Regions from separate parts of the Tardiphaga sp. GW821-FHT12E02 genome, predicted to be linked through region 2. Evidence: predicted binding sites of a transcription regulator. Region 2 holds the regulator's gene; each other region holds the start of a gene.

Region 1 (5,400 bases), 210 kb from region 2:
TCACGAGCTCGCGTCGGACAGTCAGGCCGTTGGTGAGGTTGCCGTTATGGGCGACGGCGAAGCCACCGGCATTCAGTTCGGCGAACAGCGGCTGCACATTGCGCAGGATGGTTTCGCCGGTGGTGGAATAGCGGGTGTGGCCGATGGCGGCATTGCCGGGGAGGCGTTCGATCACCTCGCGGCGGGAGAAGGTGTCGCCGACGAGACCGAGGCGGCGTTCGGAGTGGAAGCGCTTGCCGTCGAAGGCGACGATGCCGGCAGCTTCCTGGCCGCGATGCTGAAGCGCATGCAAGCCGAGCGCGGTGATGGCGGCGGCTTCCGGGTGTCCGTAGATGCCGAACACGCCGCATTTTTCGCGCAGCATGTCGCCGGAAAGGTCGTCGTCCACGTCGAAGCTGTTATGGGCCGCGCCGTCGTCGAAAGAATTCTGCATCGGATGTACCGCGCCTCTGTTGTCGCGAGCCGTGCAACGCACGAGCATTCGCGCAGTCAGTTCAAGCTCGGGACGGATCAGCGTCCCGCGGGTTTGTCGATCAGCTTCTTCAAGCTGTCGCGTGCCGGCTTCGAATAGCCATCATTTCCCCCCGGAGCGTCCGGCGCCGCTTCCGTCGACTCGTCTTCAGGCTTGTTCTTCTTGAACTTCTTCAAAATGGTGTTTTCAGGGTCATCCGGCAAGAGCGACATCAGCCAGTTCCCGGTGGATTCGAGCACCACGCGCGATTTTGCGCCGGTGACCCAGTCCGGACGCTGCTTGTCCGGAACCAGCCAGGTGAAGAACAGGAAGGCGACCACCACGATCAGCATGCCGCGGGCGAGGCCGAACAGGAAGCCGAGGGTCCGATCCAGCGCGCCGATGCGCGAATCCAGGATCATGTCCGAGATGCGCACGGTGATGATGGAGACGACGATCAGTGTCAGCACGAACAGGCCGCCGATGGTGGCAGCGGTCGCGATGGTGTCGTTGGCGATATAGGATTTGGCGGAAGGAAGTACCTTCGGGAACGCATAGAGCGTGACGAGGGCGGCGGCGCCCCAGGCCGCGATCGAGAGGATCTCGCGCATGAAGCCGCGCACCATTGCGAGCAGGCCGGAGATCAGCATGACGCCGAGCAGGACAAGGTCGAGAATGGTAATCGGCATCGTCGGGTCTGGTCCGCTTGGTCAGAAACGCGAATCGGCAGAAAGGCTGCCAGTTCAGGTGACGGTGATATGGCACGTCTCACAGATGCGGAAAACCGCCTGCAGGCCGCACCTCACACCATTGTTCCGCTTCGGAAGAAGAACCTGAACGAAGCGTTGCGCGATGGTCACGTTTTTAGCGCAGGTTTTCTATAGCGGGCCACGCGGACGAGGTCACGCAACCGTCACCCGTTCTCACGCCGGAAACGGGCAGGCGGGGCGTTTTTGTCCGACTGTGTGGTATTGCCGCCATCGCGCGCCGGCTTGACGCCGCGAGCGGCGATTTCTGCGACGAGAGTTGTGAGATTGCCGATGCTGTTGAGCGTGAGGCCTGCATCGCCGCCGGGATCGCCGCGCGCGGCCTCCGGCAGCACGGCGCGGCCGAAGCCGAGTTTTGCCGCTTCTTTCAGCCGTGCAGACGTTTGGGCGACGGGGCGCACCGCACCGGACAGTGAGATTTCACCGAAATAGACGGCATCGGTGGGCAATGGCGCATTGCAGAGCGAGGAGACGAGGGCGGCGGCCGCCGCCATGTCGGCGGCGGGTTCGTTGATGCGCAAGCCACCGGCGACATTGAAATAGACGTCGTAGCCCGACAGTTTCACGCCGCAATGGGCTTCCAGCACCGCGAGCACCATCGACAGGCGCGACGAGTCCCAGCCGACCACGGCACGTCGTGGTGTGCCGAGCGTGGTTGGAGCAACCAGAGCCTGCAATTCGACGAGTACGGGACGGGTGCCCTCCATGCCGCCGAACACGGCGGTGCCGGGCGAGCCGAGATCGCGATCGGACAGAAACAGTTCGGACGGGTTGGACACCTCGCGCAGGCCGAGGCCGGTCATCTCGAATACGCCGATCTCGTCGGTGGGGCCGAAGCGGTTCTTCACCGCGCGCAGGATGCGGAACTGCTGCGACCCTTCGCCCTCGAAGGACATCACGGCATCGACCATGTGCTCGACCACGCGGGGGCCGGCGATCTGGCCGTCCTTGGTGACGTGGCCGACCAGGATGATGGTGGCGCCGGTCTTCTTGGCAAAGCGAATGAGCGCCTGCGCGGAGGCGCGAACCTGGGTGACGGTGCCCGGTGCTGATTCCACCGTGTCGGTCCACATGGTCTGGATCGAGTCGATGACGATCAGCCGCGGCACGGTGCCTTCGGACAGCGTGGCGACGATGTCTTCCACCGAGGTTTCGGACGCCAGTTGCACCGGCGCATCGGCAAGGCCAAGGCGGGCGGCGCGCAACCGCACCTGGGCCACGGCTTCTTCGCCGGAGATATAGACGACGCGGTGGCCGGCGCGGGCCATCATGGAGGTCGCCTGGGTCAGCAGGGTCGATTTGCCGATGCCGGGATCGCCGCCGATCAGGATGATGGAGCCGCGCACAAAACCGCCGCCGGTGACGCGGTCGAGTTCGCCCATGCCGGACGGAATGCGCGGCGCATCCTGGCTGGTGCCGGTCAGGCTTTCGAGATTGAAGGTGCGTCCCTTGCGCTTGGACCGCGCGGAGACCGGAATGGCAGTGGCGCTGTCCTCGGCGGCCAGCGTGTTCCACTCGCCACACGCCTCGCACTTGCCCTGCCATTTGTTATAGGCGGCGCCGCAATTCTGGCAGACGAAGGAGGGGGCGGATTTGGCCATGAGGTGGAATCGCTCGTGGTGGGACTGTTGCTGACGCCCATTGTAGGCGAGGCTCGCCCCTGCGTCGATCCCGTTTTGTTCTTTTGGTGGCGCAGGCGGTCACCTCGGTGTGGCCGAAGCGCTGCACAGATCAGATGGTCAGCGACACGCTATGCTTATTTGCCAAGACGCGGACGTGGTCTCGGTCCATCGGCCAGTGCCACGATCACCAGGATTTCGTCCGGCCGCGGCGCATGACCGACGGTGACGTCGATGGTGTCGATGAAATCCAGCGCCCATGGGTCGTCCTTGTGGCCGATCGGCACATTGAGGGTGGCGCCAACCGCGCCGATGATGACGTTGGAAGGAATAAGCGCAGCGCCGCCTCCGATGGCATCGCGCATGGGTCTGCCCATGCGCGGATGGAGCACCGCTGCGCCATGCTCGATGTCTCCGGCCGTGCCGACGATCGCAGCCTTGCCGTAGCAGATCGCCGGGCGGGGTAGCAGGGCGAGCGCTTCCTTGACCAACAATGCTCCGAGTTCGGAGCCGAAGGGAAAGAGTTTGCTGACATCGTCGTGCGCGCTGCCCACCAGCGGATTGGCGACGACCGCACAGGCCGCCACGCGCGTTGTGTGCGCTGTTGCATCGTGCCCGCCTTCAATCAGAACGCAGTCCTTGATGGTCGTGAGACGATGAATCTTCATAAAAACTCCGTGGACCATGAGCCGAGTGGTTGATGATTGATTGTCACGTCCTCTTAACGACGTTCGTCAAGGTAAATAACAACTCCGCGTTGACCCGCGGTGTGGGTCATTTAAATCTCGTGTCCGAAAGCGATCCGAACTCGTTTGCAATACGGCCTTCGCACAGGACACGATCATGAAAAAATCAATTATTGCCGCAATCGTTGCTGTCGCCGGCATGGCGATTCCCAGCATGGCTCAGGCCGGCTGCACCACCTGCTATCAGACGCAGGTGATCCCGCCGCAGTATCGCACGGTCGAGCGCACCGTGATGGTGTCGCCCGGTCACACCGTGCGTCGTCACCGTCCGGCCCAGTATCGCACAGTGATGGTGCCGAAGACCGTGATGGTCGCGCCGGCGCGCACCGAATATCGCCGCATCCCCGCGCAGTACGCCACCCAGCAGCGCACCGTGCAGGTCGCGCCGGCTCAGGTTTACTACGCACCGGTTCAGGTGCAGACGGGTTGCTCGACCTGCAATAGCGGTTTCAGCTTCGGCGCCAGCTCTGGCGGCTACGGTTACGGCGCAAGCTATGGCGGCGGCTACAGCTATGGTGGCGGTTACGGACGCTACGGCTACTGAGCCAACCACAAAGTTTGAACGATCAATCGGCCGCCGCAAGGCGGCCGATTTGTTTTTGGGGCTGTAGGATGGGTTGAGCGCGAAGCGCGATAACCCATCGGCAGAGCCCGCAGCATCGTTCGGCCGATGGGTTTTCGCTGCGCTTAACCCATCCTACGGCTACGCGTTTAAACCAGGCGCAGGCCCGACAGCACCATGCTGATGCCTGCTACGATCATGATGCCGTCCATGATGCGCCGGAATGTCTCCACGCTGAGCTTTAATACATAGCGCTTGGCGATGAAGGCGCCGAACATCAGCGAGGCGCCGGCGATCAGGCCTTTCACCAGCACATCGAGATCGAGGGCACCGAAGCGCTGGAAGGTGATGGATTTGCTGAGATAGAGGCCGAGCGAACTGGCCGCTTCGGTGGCGAGGAAAGCGCCCTTGGCAAGGCCGTAGAACAGAAACAGCGGCACGCTCAATGGACCGCTGGAGACGACGATGCCGGTGATGTAGCCGATGATGGCGCCGCCGAGTGCGAGCTGCCAAAGAGCTATGGTGAAGGAGCGCCGCGCCAGCCAGTGTCGCAGCGGCACCATGGCGATGAAGAACACTCCGATGGTGAGATCGACGGCCTGCGACGGCAGCACCAGCAGCGTGCGCGCGCCAAGCGCTGCGGCCGGAATGCCGGTGATCGAATAGGCGAAGGTCGCGCGCCAGTCGATCTCGCGCCACCACGCCATGATGCGCGAGAGATTGGCCATCACGGCGGCGACAGCCATGATCGGCACGGCTTCCCTGGGGCCGAATTCATAGATCAGCACCGGCATCAGCATGATCGACGAGCCGGTGCCGACGATGCCGGAAATGGTGCCGGCGAGCAGGCCGACGGCGCAGACAAAAATGAACGACAATGAAGGCCCCGGCGCCCGGCATAAATGGTGATCGGACATCGACCTCACCACGATTCTCCGGGATCGGTCACCTGTTGACGGGATCTCAATCCGCCTCCGCCATCCTGGGCCGAAACAAGGCGACATTACTCATGAACGCATCCGGCGCGCTTTCCGATCACGCGGCCATCAGCGGCCGGTGGCCGGACCGCCTGTGGCTGCTCGCGGCGCTGGCGCTGACCATCGCACTGGCATTGCCATTGTTCTTGGTCGATGTGCCACCGGTGCTCGATTATCCCAATCATCTGGCGCGCATTTTCGTGCTGGCGCATCCCGACGATCCCGCGCTCTCGCGCATCTACGTTCCGCACTGGCGCATCGTGCCCAATCTCGGCATG
Region 2 (5,400 bases):
TCGGCTGCATGGTGGTGGATTGGGGCAAGAAGGGCCTTGAAGGCAAGACCGCAGCCCTGATCAACCTGATGCGTCGTCGCGGCCTCGATTTCCCGATCATGCTGCTGATCCGCCGCCAGCGCTTCGAAGACATTCCGGTCGAGGTGCTCGATTTCATCGACGGCTACATCTTCCTGTCGGAAGAAACCCCGCCCTTCATCGCCAAGAACCTGGTCAGCCGCCTCAAGCAATATGCCGAGACGCTGAAGACGCCGTTCTTCGGCGCCCTCGTCGACTATGCCGAGGAAGGCAACCAGCTCTGGACCTGCCCCGGTCACAATGGCGGCGTGTTCTACAGCCGCTCGCCGATCGGCCGCGTGTTCATGGAGCATCTCGGCGAAGCCGTGTTCCGCGACGACCTCGACAATTCCGTGCTCGATCTCGGCGACCTCCTCACCCACGAAGGCCCGGCGCTGCAGGCGCAGAAAGAGGCCGCCAAGATTTTTGGCGCAGAGAAGACCTATTTCGTGCTCAACGGCACCTCGACCTCCAACAAGGTCGCGCTGTCGGCGCTTGTGACCGACGGCGATCTCGTGCTGTTCGACCGCAACAACCACAAGGCGGCGCTGCATGGCGCGCTGATGATCTCCGGCGGCACGCCGATCTATGTGCCGACCGAGCGCAATCCATGGGGCCTGATCGGCCCGATGAACTGGGACGCCTTCAGCGAGGAAGCGCTGCGCGAGCGCATCCGCACCAATCCGATGGTCACCGATCCCGACGCCTGGAAGCGCGAGCGTCCGTTCCGCGTCGCTGTCATCGAACAATGCACTTATGACGGCACCATCTATAGCGCCGAGATGATCATCAAGCGGATCGGACATCTCTGCGAGTACATCCTGTTCGACGAGGCGTGGGCGGGCTTCATGAAATTCCACCCGCTCTATGCCGGCCGCTTCGCCATGGGCCTGAAGGACCTCGGCCCGGAGTCGCCCGGCATCATCGCCACGCAATCGACCCACAAGCAGCTCGCCTCGTTCTCGCAGGCGTCGCAGATCCACATGAAGGATCGCCACATCCGCGGCCAGAAGCGCCGTGTCGAGCATCGCCGCTTCAACGAAAGCTTCATGCAACACGCCTCAACGTCGCCGTTCTATCCGCTGTTCGCATCGCTCGATGTGGGCGCGCAGATGATGAAGGGCCGCTCGGGCGAAGTGCTGTGGGACGACACGATCCGTCTCGGCATCGAGCTGCGCAAGAAAATGCGCGCAGTGCGCCGCGAATTCGAGGAAAAGGAAAGCCGGCCCGAGCGCCGCTGGTTCTTCGAGCCCTTCGTGCCGGTGCGTGTGGAGATTCCCGACGTCGCGCAGTCCGGCGCGGTTCACAGCGTGCCGTGGGAAAGCATCAGCACCGATCAGCTCGCCACCAATCCCGCCTTCTGGCAGCTCTCGCCGGATGCCAAGTGGCACGGTTTCCAGAATATGGAAGCCGGCTTCGCGATGACCGACCCGAACAAGCTCACAGTGCTGACGCCGGGCTTCGATCGCACCACCGGTGACTATGCCGAGCACGGCATTCCGGCGCCGGTGGTTGCGCAATATCTGCGCGAAAACCAGATTGTGCCCGAGAAGAACGACCTGAATTCGCTGCTGTTCCTGCTCACCCCCGGCGTCGAGGCGAGCAAGGCTGGCACGCTAGTCTCTGGCCTCGTGGCCTTCAAGCGCTTCCACGATGACAACGCCCTGCTCGAGGACGTCATCCCCGAATTCGCGCGCCGCCGCCCGGCCCGCTATGCCGGCGTGCGCCTGCGCGATCTGTGCGGCGAAATGCACCGCTTCTATCGCAATGCCGATGTCAGCGGCCTGCAGGCCAGGCAGTTCATGGACCAGCACCTGCCGGAGATCGCCATGTCGCCCCATGACGCCGCGCGCCTCTTGGTCCGCAACGACGTCGACTATCTGCCGATCGACGAGATCTCCGGCCGCATCGCCACCACGCCCTTCGTTGTCTATCCGCCGGGCATCGCGACCATCGTGCCAGGCGAGCGCCTCACGGCGCGCGCGCAGCCCATGATCGATTATCTCAAGATGTTCGAAACCTGCTTCAACACCTTCCCGGGCTTCGACGTCGAAATCCAGGGCATCTATCGCAAGGTGGATGCCTCGGGCCGCATCCGGCTCTACACCTACGTGGTCTCCGAAGAGCGGGATCCCCGCAAGTGAGTTCGCAAGAGGCGACCGACACCCCGATCATCGTCCGGCCATCACGCGACAGCGATGTCGATGCGATGCTCTCGATCTATCGCCGCCACATCCGCCAAGGCGTAGAGGAAGGCGTCAGCGATGCCGATGCGATGCAGCCCGACGATCTGCGCGATCGTCGCAAGAACCTGAAGAACAAACGCTTCCCGCACATCGTTGCAACGCGCGGCGGCGAAGTCGTCGGCTATGCCTATGTGGTCCAGTTCCGCAAGCGACCAGCCTATCGCTATGCCGTGAAACACTCGATCTATGTGCATCACGAGCACACCGGCAAAGGCGTCGGCGGCCGGTTGCTGCGCGAACTGATCGATGTCTGCGCCGCCGCCGGTTTCCGCCAGATCATCGGCTATATCGACGCCGACAATGCCCCCTCGCTCGGCCTGCACGATCATTTCGGCTTTGCGCGGGTCGGCGTGTTGGCGGGCGTCGCCTACCGTTCCGGCCGCTGGGCCGACACGGTCATGGTGCAGCGATCCCTGGCGGCCGGCGTGACCACTCCGCCACCGCCGATGGCGCTGTCCGAGCGGATTCTGTGATCTTGTAGGATGGGTAGAGCGCAGCGAAACCCATCGGCGGAGCCCGCCGCATCGACGGAATGATGGGTTTCACGCCGGCGCTTCGCGCACGCGCTCGGCCCATCCTACGGTCCGCGTTTTCTGGTCAGCAACGCATCCTTGAGGCGAAATTAGCCATTGCGGAACATGTACGGAACAGATAGTGTTCGTTCATGATTTGTTTCGAGATTCTGCGGCTTAGTGAAATCGAGAGTGCCCAAACTCGTGACTGCCCTCGACCGACGGTCTGATTGATCGCCGATAACGAGGTCCTGAAACACACGCGGCGGCCTGACAATCGTTGCTTGAAGGCCTTGCCAACTAAGGATGGCTTCAGATGCTCACGCGCAAACAATATGAACTGCTCCGCTTCATCGACCAGCGGCTGAAGGAAGCCGGTGTGCCGCCCTCCTTCGACGAAATGAAGGATGCACTGGACCTACGCTCCAAGTCCGGCATCCACCGCCTGATCACGGCGCTGGAAGAACGCGGTTTCATTCGGCGCCTGCCGAACCGCGCCCGCGCGATCGAAGTCATCAAGTTGCCCGAACTCACCACCGCAGCCCCCACCGGCCGCCGTGGTTTCACGCCAAGCGTGATCGAAGGCAATCTCGGCAAGAGCCGCTCTGCTCCGGCACCGGTTGCCAGTGAGGATGACGGCGGCCGCACCATCTCGGTGCCCGTCATGGGCCGGATCGCAGCCGGCACGCCCATCGAGGCGCTGCAGACCCGCAGCCACTCCATCAGCGTGCCGCAGGACATGCTCGGCAATGGCGAACATTACGCCCTCGAGGTGCGCGGCGATTCCATGCAGGACGCCGGCATCCTCGATGGCGACATGGCGCTGATCCAGAAATCCGACAGTGCCGACACCGGCGACATCGTGGTCGCGCTGATCGACGACGAGGAAGCCACCCTGAAGCGCTTCCGCCGCCGCGGCGCCTCGATCGCGCTGGAGCCGGCGAATACGGCCTATGAAGTCCGCATCCTGCCGCCGAACCGCGTCCGCATCCAGGGCAAGCTCACCGGTCTCTATCGCCGCTACTGAGCGCTTTTAGTGATCGTCCGGCTGGAGATCCGTCTCCGTCGGCGTTGCATCGACCGGTCCCTGGCGTGCGCGTTGGCCGGTCGATATTGCAGTTTCTGCGACATCATCAGGTGCCCGTGCCCAAGGGCGCTGCAGACCGCGCGCGCGTGATGCCTCCACGACAAAGCCGTTCCCGACGCGCCGCAGGCCTGTGGCTCCCTGACTTTGCAGTGCCTCGCGATCGATCACCATCGCCCGGCAATCGGCCGGCGGCTGCCTCATCGTCACGATGACCGCCGTGCGCTCGCAGTCCTCACTGAACGCTTCGGGCTGCAGTGTGAGGGCAATCAGGGCGCCATCGTTGAGCGCTGCCACGCAGCCTGAGGGATCGCACGACACGCTGTCGCCGAGCGACTGATCCGTGGGCAGCCGCGCATCAGCATCCGCGGCCAGCCATTCCTTCACGAGAAACGCATCCTTGCCGCTGCGCATCACCTGCAGCCGCCCATCGCGGCCGCGCACGGCCACGCTATGACCGTCGCCGGCAATGAGGATGTCAGGCTGTTTGCTGGCCGCCGCCCAGGCCATAGCAACCGCGAGAGCAATGACCCCGGCATAACGCAACGGCGTGCGCAGCAAGGCGAGCAGTACGATCCCAAAACTGGCGGCAATCAGCGGCCCCGTCCCGAAGGCGGGCACACGGCCGATCGCACCGGGCAACCCGGCCACCCATTTGGACACGACAATCATCCATTGCAGGCCGATCTCCATGACGTGCCAGAACACGCTGTCGAAGCCGAACGGAATGGCGACAAGCCCGAGCAGCCCTGCCGGCATCACCAGCGCCGACACCACCGGCATCGCCAACAGATTGGCGATGATGCCATAGGGCGTGACGCGGTGAAAATGATAGGCCGCGTAGGGCATCGTCGCGAGACCGGCGACCAGCGACGCCAAGAGCAACAACGCCAGTTCACGCCCACCCCACAGAACAATCCGCGCCGTCGTCGAGCTTTCCGATGTCGCAAACAGACCCGGCATGCCGATCTGCACGAGCGCCACAAGCCCCAGCGTCGCCGCGAACGACATCTGAAAACTCGGATGCACCAGCGCCTCCGGCGTTACGATCAGCACGATGAGAGCCGCGATTGCCAGCGTGCGAAAGGTGATGGCGCGGCGATCGACCATGATGGCGATCAGCACCACCGCCGTCATGATGAAAGATCTTTGCGTCGCGACCTCGGCGCCGGATAGCAGCAGATAAAACAGTGCGGCAAGCAGCGCCGCCACGGCCGCCACTTTCTTGATCGGAAACGTGACCGTCAGCACAGGCACCAGCGCCAGCAGCGCGCGGACGACGAAGAACACGACGCCGGCTACGACAGCCATGTGATAGCCGGAAATCGACAGCACATGCCCGAGGCCCGAGATGAACATGGCGTCGTTGACATCAGCCGAAATCGCGTCGCGCCGTCCGGTCAGCAGCGCCGTCGCGATTGCGCGGTTATCGCCCGAGAGCGAAGCGCGGATGCGCGCGTCGATGGCGTCCCGCATCCCCTGCATCGTGGCAGCATATTGC
Region 3 (5,400 bases), 420 kb from region 2:
CTTCATGATCTTCTATCTCGCCGCACTTCAGCAACTGTCCCCCGACCTCGAAGAGGCCGCCGCCATCGAAGGCGCGAGCCGCTGGTATACGTTCCGCCGCATCACCTGGCCGCTGCTGATGCCGACCACGCTTTTTGTCGCCGTCAACGCCACCATCAATTCATTCAAGCTGGTCGATCACCTGGTCATCATGACCAAAGGCGGCCCCGGCAATGCGTCGTCACTGCTGCTCTATTACATCTATGAGGTCGCCTTCACCTTTCAGGACCACACCTATGCGGCGACATTGACCGTGGTGCTGGTGGCGATCCTGGGCTCGCTCGCGCTGCTGAAATTCGGTTATCTCGACCGCAGGATTCACTACCGATGACGGGCCGCACGCATCCACTCGAGGCGATCACCGCCTGGCTGCTGGCGCTGCTCTGGTTGGCGCCGCTGGTCTATGCGTTCTGGAGCGCGCTGCATCCGGCCGCCTATGCGACCTCGTTCAGCCTGTCGGCACCATGGACGCTGGAGAATTTTGCGCGCGCCTGGGAGCAGGCACCGTTCGGCCGCTATTACATCAACACGATCCTGCTGGTGTGCATGACCCTCGTCGGACAGCTCGTGCTCTCGACACTCGCGGCCTATGCCTTTGCGCGCTTCACCTTCAAGGGTAGCGGCATAGCTTTCGCGCTGGTGCTGCTGCAATTGATGATCATGCCGGATGTGCTGATCGTCGAGAATTATCGCGCCATCGGCAAGCTCGGCCTGCTCGACACGATTCCGGCCATCGCGCTGCCCTATCTCGCCAGCGCTTTCGGCATCTTCCTGCTGCGCCAGACTTTTAAAAGCGTGCCGCAGGAACTGGTGGACGCCGCACGGGTCGAGGGCGCCGGTCCCTTGCAGATCCTCTGGAAAATCTATGTACCGCTGGCGCGTCCGACTTACATCGCCTTCGGTCTGGTCTCGGTGAGCTATCACTGGAACAACCTGCTGTGGCCACTGATCGTCACCAATTCTGTCGGCAGCCGTCCGCTGACTGTGGGGCTCGCGGTGTTCGGCGCGCCGGAGACCGGCGTTGATTGGTCGCTCATCAATGCGGCGACGGTGATGACCATGGCGCCGTTGCTGATCGGCTTCCTGCTGTTCCAGCGCCAGTTCGTGCAGTCCTTCATGCGCGCGGGAATCCGCTGACATGAAACTGGTGACCTGGAATATCCAGTGGGGCAAAGGCTGCGACGGCGTGGTCGATCTCGCGCGGATCGTATCGACCGCGAAAGCGCTGGCCGATGCCGATGTCTATTGCTTTCAGGAAGTCTCGTCCGGCTTTCCCGAACTGGATGGCGGTATCGATCAGAGCGCCGCACTTGCCGCGCTGCTTCCGGATCATCGACCTGTCTACAGGCCGGCGGTCGAGGCTTGCAGTGAAAGCGGACAACTCAGGACATTCGGCAATCTGACGCTCTCGCGCCTGCCCGTCCTGCAGATTGCCAACCATCTGCTGCCATGGCCTGAATCCGGCGATCACCGCAGCATGCGGCGCCATGCGCTGGAGGTGACAGTCCAAACCGCTTTCGGCCCGCTCCGGATCGTCAATACGCATCTGGAGTTCTTCTCGAGCGTCCAGCGCCGGACGCAAGTCGATCGGCTTCTTGATCTGCAGCAGGAAGCGTCAACGAGCCCAAAGGGCGCTGCTTCCCAGCCGGTCGATCCGTTCGAAGCTGGACGTACCACCGCATCCAGCCTGCTCTGCGGGGATTTCAATTTCGATGTGTCCGAACCCGAGCATGCGATGATCCACGGATCATCGCGACCGGGATTGAATTACCGCGATGCCTGGACGACCCGATATCCGGATCGGGCTCATGAGCCCACTTGCGGCCTTTACGACCGCGATCTCTGGGATGGTCCCGACTGCCGGGATTTTGTCTTTGTCAGCGAGGATCTCGCTTCTCGCGTGTCGGCTATCTCGGTCGATAGCGAGACCGCTGCATCGGATCATCAGCCAGTCCTGATCGAACTGGCCGATGATCTGTCTCGATAAGATCTGAAGCTCAGCCTCAGAACGGGATGTCGTCATCCATGTCGCTGCGGCCGCCGGCGGGTGCTGCGGCCACGCGGCGCTGCGGCGGGGCGCTGGACTGGCCACCGCCAAAGCTGTCGCCCATGTCGTCGCCGCCATAGCCGGCACCGCCGCCCGAACCACCGCCGCTGCGGCCATCGAGCATCGTCAGCGTGGAGTTGAAGCCCTGCAGCACGATTTCGGTCGTGTATTTCTCCGCACCCTGCGGGTCCGTCCATTTGCGGGTCTGCAGCGCGCCTTCGATGTAAACCTTGGCGCCCTTCTTCAGATACTGCTCGGCGACCTTGGCGAGGCCTTCGCTGAAGATCACCACGCGATGCCACTCGGTCTTTTCCTTGCGCTCGCCGGTGCCCTTGTCGCGCCAGGTGTCCGAGGTCGCGACCGTCAGGTTCACCACCGGATTGCCGTTCTGCATGCGGCGAACCTCGGGATCCTTGCCGAGATTTCCGACCAAAATCACCTTGTTGACGCTACCCGCCATGCCACTCTCCTACTCTCGAATCTGAATTGCTGATCGGATGCCACCATCAAAGCCCGCCACATAGTGCCGGGCCGCGCGCAACCGCTGCCAAGATCGACCCTATACGGTCCGCACCATCGGGACGTCCCCACCGCATGGGTTATCCACGACGAGTTATCGTAACGCGTTCTCTTTACGTTCTCAAGATGGTCGTGCGACCAGCAATTCGGCGGTACCCCGCCACAGACCGAGAGCCGGGCGGGTCGCTTTTGGCACGCAGTTCCATCGTGCAACCGATCTACCCAGCTGTTTTTGCTTACTCTTTGTTAATCTAGATTGCTGCGAACAACGTATGCGAGTGTGACTTTTGAGAGACTGCTTTTTGGGCGGACTCGCGTATATTTCGACCATCGAATGAATTTGGCGCTCGCGCCGGGGATTTGGTTTCGCCAGAAACCGCAGACTGGGGAGTTTCCTATGAAGAAGATTTTGCTGGCCTCTGCCGCTTTCGCCGTGCTCGGCGCTGCTTCCGCCTCCGCTGCCGATCTGGCCGCTCGTCCCTACACCAAGGCTCCGGCTTACGTCGCTGCCCCGATCTATAACTGGACCGGCTTCTACATCGGCGGTCATGTCGGTGGCGCCTTCAACGGCAATAGCGGCTTCGGCGGCACCTCGGACAATTCCGACGGTCGCTTCCTCGGCGGCGTGCAGGTTGGCGCTGACTACCAGTTCGCTCCGAACTGGGTGATCGGTGTGGAAGGTCAGTACAGCTGGGTTGGCAACAACAACACGACCGTCGTGTTCGCTCCGTCGGGCTACGGCTACAACCTGAACCAGAAGGGCCTGGCCTCGGTCACCGGTCGTCTCGGTTACACCTGGGGTCCGGCACTGCTCTACGTGAAGGGCGGCTGGGCTTATCAGGACGCCACCGAAACCCTGTTCGTTCCGGTCGGCCTCTCGGCTGCCTTCGACACCACCACCAAGTCGAGCGGCTACACCGTCGGCGCTGGCCTCGAATACCTGTTCACCCAGAACTGGTCGGGCAAGGTCGAATACCAGTATTACGATTTCGGCAGCACCACCATCAATGCTCCGGCCCTGATCGCAGGCGCCTCGTCCAAGAACGACCAGCACGTCGTCAAGGCCGGCCTGAACTACCGCTTCAACTGGGGTGGCCCGGTCGTCGCGAAGTACTGAGTTTCCAGAAGACCAACCTCGAAAGGCCGGCAGCAATGCCGGCCTTTTTCTTTTGTCGCGCGTGGCCGCAACCCCGCCCCCAACAAAACGTTTGAAGATCGCTGCAGGGCACTGGAAATCCACGACCGTTCTTCCTATGTTCCAGCAACACTCAATTCGGCGTTGATCCCGGCCCCTCCGGAGATTCGCCCGCTTGTGGCGCGCGCGGCGTGCCGGGGATTGCATTGCGATGGACGAGATCATCAAGGCGAAGCGGCAGCAGGCCGCCGCGAACGCACGCAGCATCACCATTCGCGGCGCGCGCGAGCACAATCTCAAGAATGTCGATCTGACGATTCCGCGCGACAAGCTCGTGGTGTTCACCGGCCTGTCCGGCTCTGGCAAATCCTCCCTCGCTTTCGATACGATCTATGCCGAAGGCCAGCGTCGCTATGTGGAGTCGCTCTCCGCTTACGCCCGCCAGTTCCTCGAAATGATGCAGAAGCCGGATGTCGACCAGATCGACGGCCTGTCACCCGCCATCTCCATCGAACAGAAGACCACCTCGAAGAATCCACGCTCGACCGTCGGCACCGTCACCGAAATCTACGACTATATGCGCCTGCTGTGGGCGCGCGTCGGCATTCCCTATTCGCCGGCGACGGGTCTGCCGATCGAAAGCCAGACGGTGTCGATGATGGTGGACCGCGTGCTGGCGCTACCGGAAGGCACGCGGCTGTATCTGCTGGCGCCGGTGGTGCGCGGCCGCAAGGGCGAGTATCGCAAGGAGTTTGCGGACTATCTCAAGAAGGGCTTTCAGCGCATCAAGGTCGATGGCGCATTCCACGAACTCGCGGAAGCACCGACCCTCGACAAGAAATTCCCGCACGACATCGATGTGGTCGTCGATCGCATCGTGGTGCGGCCGGATATCGGCCAGCGCCTCGCCGAAAGTTTTGAGACCGCGCTGAAGCTCGCTGAAGGCCTTGCGGTGATCGAATACGCCGATGCGCCCGCGGCTGCCGTCGAGGAGTCCGCCAAGGACAGCAAGAAGAAGATCGCAAAGATTCACGACAAGACCGGCGCCGAGCGCATCCTGTTCTCGGAAAAGTTTGCATGTCCGGTGTCCGGCTTCACCATCCCCGAGATCGAGCCGCGGCTGTTCTCGTTCAACAATCCCTATGGCGCCTGTCCGAAATGCGGCGGCCTCGGCGTCGAACAGACCATCGATGCCGATCTCGTCATTCCCGACAAGGAGCTGACGCTGCGCAAGGGCGCCATCGCGCCATGGGCGAAGTCGTCATCGCCTTATTATCTGCAAACGCTCACCGCGCTCGGCAAGCACTACAAGTTCGCGCTCGACACCAAGTGGAAGGACCTGCCGAAGAAAACGCAGAATGTCCTGCTGCATGGCTCGGGCGACGACGAGATCAAGTTCTCCTATGAGGACGGCGTCCGGGCCTATGACACCAAAAAACCGTTCGAAGGCGTCGTCACCAATATCGATCGCCGGTTTCGCGAAACCGAAAGCGAATGGGCGCGCGAAGAACTCGGCAAATATTTTTCCGACGTGCCCTGCGATGCCTGCAACGGCTATCGCCTGAAGCCGGAAGCGCTGTCGGTGAAGATCGGCGGCATGCATATCGGCAATATCTCGGAAATGTCGGTGCGCAAGGCCGGCGACTGGTTCGAGACCGTG

The links. The regulator LexA, encoded in region 2, represses DNA repair genes until DNA is damaged. The targets are predictions, from matches to a motif close to TGTTCNNNNTGTGTTCNG.
Region 1: a site for LexA is predicted at 2,885-2,902, ahead of radA (DNA repair protein RadA). Genes of this name have one in related genera too.
Region 3: a site for LexA is predicted at 2,711-2,728, ahead of AC1RQ5_RS18085 (single-stranded DNA-binding protein). Genes of this name have one in related genera too.

What each region holds. Positions count from the first base shown of each region.
Region 1 covers NZ_JBXAQK010000001.1:3,189,888-3,195,287, forward strand. The annotation lists gene purF (amidophosphoribosyltransferase) at 1-433, opposite strand, end outside; gene AC1RQ5_RS15075 (CvpA family protein) at 511-1,140, opposite strand; gene AC1RQ5_RS15080 (hypothetical protein) at 1,210-1,335, shown strand; gene radA (DNA repair protein RadA) at 1,365-2,819, opposite strand; gene AC1RQ5_RS15090 (amino acid synthesis family protein) at 2,975-3,505, opposite strand; partial or broken gene AC1RQ5_RS15095 (hypothetical protein) at 3,723-4,022, shown strand; gene AC1RQ5_RS15100 (sulfite exporter TauE/SafE family protein) at 4,295-5,023, opposite strand; gene AC1RQ5_RS15105 (hypothetical protein) at 5,155-5,400, shown strand, end outside.
Region 2 covers NZ_JBXAQK010000001.1:3,399,556-3,404,955, reverse strand. The annotation lists gene AC1RQ5_RS16100 (Orn/Lys/Arg family decarboxylase) at 1-2,201, shown strand, start outside; gene AC1RQ5_RS16095 (GNAT family N-acetyltransferase) at 2,198-2,776, shown strand; gene lexA (transcriptional repressor LexA) at 3,132-3,842, shown strand; gene AC1RQ5_RS16085 (ComEC/Rec2 family competence protein) at 3,849-5,400, opposite strand, start outside.
Region 3 covers NZ_JBXAQK010000001.1:3,814,749-3,820,148, forward strand. The annotation lists gene AC1RQ5_RS18070 (carbohydrate ABC transporter permease) at 1-370, shown strand, start outside; gene AC1RQ5_RS18075 (carbohydrate ABC transporter permease) at 367-1,176, shown strand; gene AC1RQ5_RS18080 (endonuclease/exonuclease/phosphatase family protein) at 1,178-2,026, shown strand; gene AC1RQ5_RS18085 (single-stranded DNA-binding protein) at 2,043-2,546, opposite strand; gene AC1RQ5_RS18090 (outer membrane protein) at 3,003-3,722, shown strand; gene uvrA (excinuclease ABC subunit UvrA) at 3,952-5,400, shown strand, end outside.